DNA from 2 places in the Microbispora sp. NPDC049633 genome. Region 2 is predicted to be linked to the other one. Evidence: riboswitches for the same ligand, from Rfam matches in the RefSeq annotation. Region 2 holds a riboswitch; the other holds the start of a gene.
What was found. Region 2 has a riboswitch for glycine ahead of gcvP (aminomethyl-transferring glycine dehydrogenase). Riboswitches for the same ligand answer to the same signal wherever they lie in the genome.
Positions count from the first base shown of each region.

Region 1: it holds a riboswitch for glycine, as region 2 does, so the genes downstream of both, gcvT (glycine cleavage system aminomethyltransferase GcvT) here and gcvP (aminomethyl-transferring glycine dehydrogenase) in region 2, are expected to answer to the same signal.

Region 1 is NZ_JBFAOO010000060.1:27,802-32,667, reverse strand. It holds gene AB0J39_RS17920 (L-serine ammonia-lyase) at 1-886, opposite strand, end outside; gene gcvH (glycine cleavage system protein GcvH) at 911-1,303, opposite strand; gene gcvT (glycine cleavage system aminomethyltransferase GcvT) at 1,300-2,391, opposite strand; glycine riboswitch at 2,531-2,628, opposite strand; gene AB0J39_RS17905 (AfsR/SARP family transcriptional regulator) at 2,832-3,611, opposite strand; gene AB0J39_RS17900 (gamma-glutamyl-gamma-aminobutyrate hydrolase family protein) at 4,043-4,732, opposite strand; gene AB0J39_RS17895 (3-oxoacyl-ACP reductase) at 4,742-4,866, opposite strand, start outside.
Region 2 is NZ_JBFAOO010000132.1:6,066-10,931, reverse strand. It holds gene gcvP (aminomethyl-transferring glycine dehydrogenase) at 1-2,554, opposite strand, end outside; glycine riboswitch at 2,738-2,830, opposite strand; gene AB0J39_RS27585 (hypothetical protein) at 3,177-3,332, shown strand; gene AB0J39_RS27580 (hypothetical protein) at 3,698-3,973, shown strand; gene AB0J39_RS27575 (MerR family transcriptional regulator) at 4,034-4,651, opposite strand; gene AB0J39_RS27570 (bifunctional nuclease family protein) at 4,807-4,866, opposite strand, start outside.

The DNA of each region.
Region 1 (4,866 bases), on a different contig from region 2:
CGATGCCGGCGGCGCCGTTGGTCGGCGCGGTGACGATCCGGCCGCCCGCGGCGTTCTCCTCGTTGACGGCCAGCGCGAACAGCGTGACCCAGTCCATCGCCCGCAGCGGGTCGGTCCCGTCGGCCTCGCCCTGCAGCCGCCGGTACAGCTGGTGGGCCCGGCGGCGCACCTTGAGGCCGCCCGGCAGGACGCCCTCGCGGCTGGTGCCGCGCCGTACGCACTCGGCCATGACCGCCCACAGGTGCAGCAGGCGGGCCCGGATCTCCTCCTCCGTACGGCCGAAGGCCTTCTCGTTCTCCATCATGAGGCCGGAGATCGACAGGCCGGTCTCCGCGCAGTGCGCGAGCAGCTCGTGCGCGGTCGTGAAGGAGTACGGCAGCACCGTGTCGTCGGGCTTGATCCGGTCGGCGCCGGTGGCGTTCTCGTCCACCACGAAACCGCCGCCGACCGAGTAGTACACCTTCTCGCGCAGCACCGTGTCGTCGGCGTACGCCGTGAACCGCATGCCGTTCGGGTGGTGGGGGAGCGACAGCTTGCGCTCGAAGACGAGGTGCTCGCCGACCACGAACGGGATCTCGTGCACGCCGTACAACGTGACCGTGCCGCTCGACCGCATCGCCGCGAGCCGTTCGTCGACGGTGTCGACGTCGACCAGCTCGGGCTTGTCGCCGGACAGGCCCAGCAGGACCGCCTTGTCGCTGCCGTGGCCCTTGCCGGTCAGCCCGAGCGAGCCGTACAGGATGGCCTCGACCCGGGTGACCTTCTCCAGCAGCCCGTCCTCGTGCAGCCCGCGGACGAACTTGTGCGCCGCCGCCATCGGGCCGCCCGTGTGCGAGCTGGACGGCCCGATCCCCACCTTGAACAGGTCGAAGACGCTGATCGCCATTGACCGTCGCCTCTCAACCGCCGGTCAGGACTCGCCGGAGGTCAGCGCGGTGTACTCCGCGGCCGACAGCAGGTCATCCGGCTCCTCCTCCACGCGCACGCGGAACAGCCAGCCCTCGCCGTACGGGTCGGAGTTGACGAGCCCGGGGGTGTCCGCGACGGCGGCGTTGATCTCGACGATCTCACCGCTCACCGGCGCGAAGATGTCGCTCACGGACTTGGTGGACTCCACCTCGCCGACCGCGTCGCCGGCCGCGACCGTGGCGCCGACCTCCGGGTGCACCTCCACGTAGACCACGTCGCCGAGCTGCTCGGCCGCGTACGCCGTGATGCCCACCGTCACGGTGAGGCCGTCCTCGATCCCGGCCACCCACTCGTGTTCCTTGGTGTAGCTCAGGTCGTCCGGAATGGTGCTCACTTGCTCCTCCTGTAGAAAGGCAGATCGACGACGTCGACCGGTTCTTGGCTGCCCCGGATGTCCACGGTCAGACCGCCCTTTTCCAGGGCGTCCTCGTCGACGTACGCCATGGCGATCGGGCGGCCGAGGGACTGCGACGGGGCGCCGCTGGTCACCTCGCCGACGACGGCGCCGTCCCGGGTGACGGGGTAGCCGTGGCGGGGGACGCGGCGGCCGCGCGCCACAAGCCCGACCAGGCGCCGGGTGGTGTCGTTCGCCGCGACCCGCTCGAGGGCGGCCTTGCCCACGAAGTCGCCGGGCTTGTCGAAGCGGACGACCCGGCCGAGGCCCGCCTCGAACGGCGTGATCGCCGCGCTCAGCTCGTTGCCGTACAGCGGCATGCCGGCTTCCAGACGCAGCGTGTCGCGGGCCGACAGCCCGGCGGGGACGAGCCCGGCGTCCCTGCCCGCCTCGGTGAGGGCGTTCCACAGCGGCACGGCGTGCTCGTTCGGCACGAACAGCTCGAAGCCGTCCTCGCCGGTGTAGCCGGTGCGCGCGATCAGGACGGGCGTGCCCGCGACGACGCCGGGGAGGATGGCGTAGTACTTGAGCTCGTCGAGGTCGGCGTCGGTCAGCGGGGCCAGGATCTCGGTGCTGCGCGGTCCCTGCACGGCGACCAGCGCGTACTCGTCCGACCGGTCGGTCACCCGCGCGTCGTATCCCCGGACCCGGTCGGCGAGCTCACGCGCGACGAGGGCGTAGTTGGAGGCGTTGGCGACGACCATGTACTGGTCTTCGTCGAGCCGGTAGACGATGAGGTCGTCGAGGATGCCGCCGGTCTCGTTCACGATCATCGTGTAGCGGGCGCGGCCGGGCGCGAGGACGCTGAGGTGCCCCACGAGGGCGTGGTCGAGGGCCTCGCCCGCCTGCGCCCCGACGACGAAGATCTCGCCCATGTGGGACAGGTCGAACAGCCCGGCGGCCGTGCGCACCGCGTTGTGCTCGGCCGACTCGCTGCCGTAGCGCAGGGGCATCTGCCAGCCCGCGAAATCGGTCAGGGTCGCGCCCAGGCTTTCGTGGACCCCGCGGAGCGGGGTGGATCGGGACATGCCCACCTCGGAAAGGACGGATGCAGCGTTGAACTATCGGGCATCCTCCCCCTCTGTCATCGGCGCCTGAGAGCTTCGTCCGATCTTTGCCGGACTTTCACCTTCGGCGAGGCCTGCCGGCCTTCTTTCCAGAGGTCACCTGGCCCGTACGGTCCTTTGCCTTGAGAGGTTCGCGGGGAGGGCTTGCTCCTTCAGGGGCCCTGACCGGATGCCAGGACGCTCTCCCGCACGGGATCACTGGTGCGCTGCCCAGCCTAGTGGTTCGCCGCCACCCCCGTAACCTGCCGGACGCCCTGACTTCCCGGCCCGCGCCGGCGGCGCCACCGAGTCGGCGTCATCGAGGTCAGGAAGGCCGGTAGGCGTCGTGATAGCCGACGGCGAGCCAGACGAGCACCGGCTCGCCGGACTCCGCCTCCTGAAGAGTGAAGGTCGGCTACCCGTCACATTCCGTGGTCGGGGTCGCGGGGCGGGCGATGACCCGCGCGGACGCGTGCCGGGGTGGAGGAAGGGTCGTCGGTGACGATCCGCTGGTGGAGAGCCTGGGTGTCGGGGGACGGTTCGGTGCCGAGGCGGTCGACCAGGGTCCGGCGCAGCCGCTGGTAGGACGCCGAGGCGTCGTGGGTGCGGCCCGACCGGTGCAGCGCCAGCATGAGCTGCCGGTGCGGCCGTTCGCGCAACGGGTGCCGCCTCGCCCACTGGGTCAGGCCGCCGACGATCTCACGGTGGTCCCCGAGCGCCAGCCGTACGTCGAAGAGGTCCTCGGTCGCCGCGCGCCGGTCCTCGTCGAGGCGCTCCGCCCACGCGGCGAGCTCGTCCACGTGCCTCATGCCGGCCAGGGCGTCGCCCCGCCACAGGCTCAGCGCGTTCTCGAGCATCCGCGCGGCATTGTGGTAATCGCCATTGTCGCGAGCGATTCTGCCCTGCGCGGTGAAATCGTTGAATACTGCAGCATCCACGGATCCCGGCGGTACGGAAAGAAGGTACCCGCCCTCCACGCTGTGGAGCGGAGAAAGGCCGGGGTCCCGCGGAGAGAGCCGCCGCCGCATCTGTGCGATGTAGGTGGTAAGATTCCGGCGCGCAGATTTAGTGGGACAGCCATTCCAGAGCAGATCGATCAGCCTGTCCCGATGAACCGTGACATTGGCATTCAGCAGGAACAGCGCCAGGAGCTGCCGGTGCCTGGGGGCGAGCCCGGCGATGACGTCCCCCGAGGGCTTCATGGCCAGGAACGGTCCGAGCACGGCGTATAACACGGTTCCCCTCGCACGCGAAAGCAGCCTGAACGCGCCGGCGATGCGGCATTGACAGGAATTTGACGATATCCCTCTACGCCTGCATTCGTCAAAATTGCGTTTTTCGCGGCGCCTGTCCGGGTGTGTAGTTCCGTCGATGACATTGCGTTCCGTATAACGATGAATGCCGAGCGAACATGCACGTGCATCAAATGAAATCGGTTACAGAATGCGGGGAGCGCGCCTCCGCGTGTTTCCGGCGGGCCCGTCTGTGATGGTGCGCGAAGGCGAACGCCGTGTTCACCGGGGCACCGCAGGCCGTTCGCCGCGCGATCACGCAGGGTGCGGCCGCCGTGCCGATGCGTCTGTCGCGAGGCGGAATCGCGGCCCGGGGCGACGCGCGCGTCGCCCCGGATTCCTCAAGGGCGAGCGGCGGCGACGAGGGCGTGGAAGAGGGGGCCGTCCTCGTCGGCCTCCGGGTGCCACTGCACGGCCAGGGCGAACGCCGCGCCGGTGACCTCGACGGCCTCGATCGTGCCGTCGTCCGACCGGGCGGTCACCTCCAGGCCGTCCGCCAGGCGGTCGATCGCCTGGTGGTGGTAGTGGGCGGGCGTCAGGTCCTCGCCGTGGTAGATCTCGGCCAGCCCGGGCGAGAGCCGTACGGGGACGCGGCCGAACGTGCCGGGGGCGGGGGAGTGGTCCGTGTGGCCGACCACGTCGGGCAGGTGCTGGTGGAGGGTGCCGCCGAGCGCCACGTTGAGGACCTGCAGCCCCCGGCAGATGCCGAGGAACGGGAGGCCGGCCTCCAGCGCCGCCGCCATCAGGCCGAACTCGGCATCATCACGAAATTTCCGGACGTAGCCGGTCTGGGGGGCGGGGGTGGAGCCGTACCGGGCGGGGTCGATGTCGCCCCCGCCCGCGATGATCAGTCCGTCCAGCCGCCCGGCCAGCTCGGCGGGCTCCCCGGCGGGCGGCAGGATGACCGGCTGCCCGCCCGCCCGCTCGACGTGCTCGACGTACATGTACGGCAGCAGCGCCGCCGGCATGTCCCACACCGTGAACTTCGCCGGCTCGACGTAGCACGTCACGCCGATCACGGGACGAGCCATCCCCGCCCCCTACAGCGGAGTGACGTACGCGCCGGAGATGCCGCCGTCGACCAGGAACTCCGAGGCGGTGATGAACGACGCGTCGTCGGAGGCGAGGAACGCGACCGCCGCGGCGATCTCCTCGGCCCGGGCGA
Region 2 (4,866 bases):
CGAACCGGTCGAGCTCGGCCAGGTCCTCGCTCTCCGTCGGCTCGATCATGAGCGTTCCGGCGACGGGGAACGACATGGTCGGCGCGTGGAAGCCGTAGTCGATGAGGCGCTTGGCCACGTCGTCCACCGTGACGCCGGTCTCCTTGGTGATCTGGCGCAGGTCGACGATGCACTCGTGGGCGACCAGGCCGTCCCTGCCGGTGTACAGCACCGGGTAGTGCGGCGCCAGCCGCCGGGCGAGGTAGTTGGCCGAGAGGATCGCCTGCTCGGTGGCCTGCCGCAGCCCGTCGCCGCCCATCATCCTGACGTACGCCCAGGAGATCGGCAGGATGCCCGCCGAGCCGTACGGCGCGGCCGACACGTGCGCCGGGAGGTGCTCGGCGAGGTGGGCCTTGACGGCCACGGGGCCGACGCCGGGCCCGCCGCCGCCATGCGGGATGCAGAAGGTCTTGTGCAGGTTCAGGTGGGAGACGTCCGCGCCGAACTCGCCCAGCTTGGCCAGGCCCACCAGCGCGTTGAGGTTGGCCCCGTCCACGTAGACCTGCCCGCCGGCCTCGTGCACCCGCTCGCAGATCTCGACGATCGTCTCCTCGTACACGCCGTGCGTGGACGGGTAGGTCACCATGATCGCGGCGAGCGCGTCGCGGTGCTTGTCGATCTTGACGGCGAGGTCGGCGAGGTCGACGTTGCCGTTCTCGTCACATGCCACCACGACCACCCGCATGCCCGCCATGACCGCGCTCGCGGCGTTGGTGCCGTGCGCGGAGGACGGGATGAGGCATACGTCACGGCCGTCCTCGCCCCTGGAGCGGTGGTAGGACCTGATCGCCAGCAGCCCGGCGAACTCGCCCTGGGAGCCCGCGTTCGGCTGGATCGACACCCGGTCGTAGCCGGTGACCTCGGCCAGCCAGCCCTCCAGGGTCGCGATCAGCTCGGCGTACCCCTCGGCCTGTTCGGCGGGCGCGAACGGGTGGATGGAGGCGAACTCCGGCCAGGTGACGGGCTCCATCTCGGTGGTCGCGTTGAGCTTCATCGTGCACGAGCCCAGCGGGATCATCGAGCGGTCGAGCGCGATGTCCTTGTCCTGCAGGCGCCGCAGGTAGCGCAGCATGGCCGTCTCGGACCGGTAGGCGTGGAACACCGGGTGGGTGAGGAAGTCCGAGGTCCGCTGCAGACCCGCGGGGACGGCGTCGGGCGTCACCCGGTCGAGGTCCTCCACCACGACCTGCCCGACACCGAACGCCTCCCACACGGCCCTCAGGTGACCGGTGGTGGTCTTCTCGTCGCAGGCGACGCCGACGTGGTCCTCGTCCGCGAGGCGCAGGTTCACGCCCCGCTCGGCGGCGGCGGCCACGACCTGGGCGGCCCGCCCGGGCACACGGGCGAGCACGGTGTCGAAGAACTCGTCGTGGACGACCTCCACGCCGCCCTCGCGCAGCCCGGCGGCGAGCACGGCGGCGTGCCGGTGCGCCCGCTGGGCGATCCTCTTCAGGCCGTCCGGGCCGTGGTAGACGGCGTACATGGACGCCATGACCGCGAGCAGGACCTGCGCGGTGCAGATGTTGCTGGTGGCCTTCTCGCGCCGGATGTGCTGCTCGCGGGTCTGCAGGGCGAGCCGGTAGGCCGTGCGGCCGTCGGCGTCCACCGAGACGCCGACCAGACGGCCCGGCATCTGCCGCTGCAGGCCCTCGCGGACCGCCATGTAGGCCGCGTGGGGGCCGCCATAGCCCAGCGGGACCCCGAAGCGCTGGGAGGAGCCGACGGCGATGTCGGCGCCCTGCTCCCCGGGGGACTCCAGCAGGGCCAGCGCCAGCAGGTCGGCCGCGGCCACGAGCTGCGCCCCCTGGGCGTGAGCCCGCTCGGCGACCGCGCGGAAGGACGCCACCCGGCCGCTCGCGCCCGGATACTGCACGAGGACCCCGAAGCACTCGGGCAGCTCACCGGTGAGGTCGGACTCCACCAGCGTGATGCCGAGCGGCTCGGCGCGGGTCGCCAGCACGGCCTTGGTCTGCGGCAGCGCGTCGGCGTCCACCACGAACACGTCGGTCTTGGCCTTGCTCGCCCGCCGGGCCAGGGTCATCGCCTCGGCCGCGGCGGTCGCCTCGTCCAGCAGAGAGGCACCGGCGACGTCGAGACCGGTGAGGTCGGACACGACCGTCTGGAAGTTCAGCAGCGCCTCCAGCCGCCCCTGCGAGATCTCCGGCTGGTACGGCGTGTACGCCGTGTACCAGCCCGGGTTCTCCAGCACGTTGCGCAGGACGACGCCCGGCGTGATCGTGTCGTGGTAGCCGAGGCCGATCATCGGGGTCAGCACCCGGTTGCGGCCCGCGAGGGCGCGCAGTTCGGCCAGGGCCTCGGCCTCCCCCACCGCCTCGGGCAGTTTCAGCGGACCGCGCGTGCGGATCGCCTCGGGCACGGCCACGGCGACCAGGTCGGCCACCGACTCGTAGCCGACGGCCTCGAGCATCCGGGCGCGGCCGGCCTCCGAGGGGCCGATGTGACGGGTCGCGAACGGCGGAGCGGAAAGATCGCGGAGCATGGACCGATCGGTCATGACAGGGGCCTCCTGGACGGGGTCGAGACCTGCGGCGACCGCCCGCCGCCCTGGGTGGCGCGGCCGGTCGTAAAGCGGTCTCCCCCTCTGTCATCGGACCTGAGAGCTTCACCGGGCCGTCGAGCCCGGCTTTCCCCTTCGGTGAGGCGCCGCCTGGCCGGCGGGCCTGCTTTTCAGAGTCGCCTCGTCCGTGCGGTACGGATGCCTGAGAGATTCCGGGGAGGTTTGCTCCTTCGGCGCCCCTGAACGTCCAGAGGTCTCTCCCGCACGAGGTCGTCGGCCGTCTTCCACTCTACCGGCTACCCCGGATCGCCCCGACTCGCACCTTGCGCGAAGTCGGCGGCGAGACCCGCACGGCGGGCACGGACGATCGCCTCGGCCCGGTCGGCGACCGCCGTCGAGGCCGGTGCCGAGCCGCAGGCCGACCTGGGCGGCGGCCGCCGCGGGGTCGCGCCGCCGGCCGTACATGACGCGGTCGACAGCGCACTGGACGGCGGAGCGGGCAGGTGCCAAGGCGAGGGCGACGGCCCCGGTCGCGATGAGAGGCGTGGCCGACAGCCGGTTCTGCGCCAGCGCGGGCAGGCCCGCGACGATGCCCAGGTAGGCGAGAACGACGCCGAGCGTGAGCGTCCCGTACACCAGCGACCGGTTGACGATCAGCTCGATGTCGTACAGGCCGTGGCGCAGGATGGCCACGCTGGCCGCGGCCGGGATCAGCGGCAGGGTCAGCAGGAACACGGCCGTGAGGCGAGCACCGCGACCGGACCGGCCCGCCTGACTGTCATGGGCTCATCATCGGGTCACGCCGCTCCCGCGGCCAAAGGAGCGTGCTCCCAGATCGGCGTGAGCACCAGGGCCGGAACCGGGAGGCCGTCCCCACGACGGCGGGAGTCGCCCGCGCTCATCCTCGGACTCGATCGGACGGCTCTCAGATTCCGGAGGACCATCATGCGACCGGACACCGGTGCCCGCTCCACCACCGCCCCCCCGAAAGCCGCTGCGGGACGTACGCGGCTTTGGCGGACGCTGCTCGCCGTCGTCGCCCCGCTCCCCATGCTCGGCATGGGTGTCCATTACATCCTCAGCCCCGTAAACCCGCGGCCGTCACGGCGGAGATCCGGAAAGCGATGGAGGACGGACCCCGTGCAGCTGGTGGCGGGCCTGCTGTTCATCCTGGGGATCGTCGTCGGCCTGCTCCTGCTCGGCCTGGCGCTGTGGCGCAGCGGCGCGGCACCGGCCTGGGCGGGCATCCTCCTCGCGGCGGGCGGGTTCACCCACCCGTTCATGCCCGGTCACGTCGCGTCGGGCGTCGGCCTGCTGGTCACGGCCATGGGTTTCGCCGGCGTCTCCGTCGCCCTGCTGCGCATGCGCAACGACGAGTTCGACCTTCCTCCGGTCAGCCCCGCCGTGCGCGCCTGACACCGTTCGAGCCACGACCCCCGGCCTCGCCGCCTCCCGCGCGATCGCCGGGGCGTGCGCTCAGCCGGTCCTGCGGGCCTTTCTCCGGCGGGCCAGCTCGTCCGCGGGATGGTCCCCCTCCGCATCCGAGGCGGGCTCCGCGCGCTCACCCGGAAGCTCGGCCAGCGATCCCTCGACCTCGCGCCAGACCCGGCCGAGCGCGATGCCGAACACGCCCTGACCGCCCTGCAGCAGGTCGATCACCTCGTCCGCGCTCGTGCACTCGTAGACGCTCACGCCGTCGCTCATCAAGGTGATCTGGGCCAGGTCGTTGACGCCGCGGTCGCGCAGATGCCGTACGGCGGTGCGTATCTGCTGGAGGGAGACCCCTGTGTCGAGAAGACGTTTGACGACCTTCAGGACGAGGATGTCGCGGAAGCTGTACAGTCGCTGGGACCCGGATCCCTGGGCGGCCCTTATCGTCGGGAGCACCAGTTCGGTCCGGGCCCAGTAGTCGAGCTGACGGTACGTGATCCCGGCCGCCGCGCACGCCGTCGGCCCGCGGTATCCGATGCCCTGGGGCAGCGCCGTCGGCTGCTCGTCGAACAGCAGACCCTGTTCGCCGGCGCGCTCGCGCGCCGCCTGCCGAACCGGGTCGTGCTGGCCGGCCGACTTACCCTCGCCGCTGCTGACCGCCACTGCGGACCTCCGGCTTTCTCTCATCCCACGGTCTGATCTGGGGGTTCGTGAATTACAACCGTGGTTTCCCTTGCACCGTAGGACCGGGGCCATCGTCAGTCAACGACCCCGTCCGGCGCGTCGTGAAGCGTAATCTCCCGAAATCGTCCGGCACGTCAGCCCGCCCTGCCGAAGTCTTCCGGCGTGATTTTGTCCAGGAACTCGCGGAACTTCTC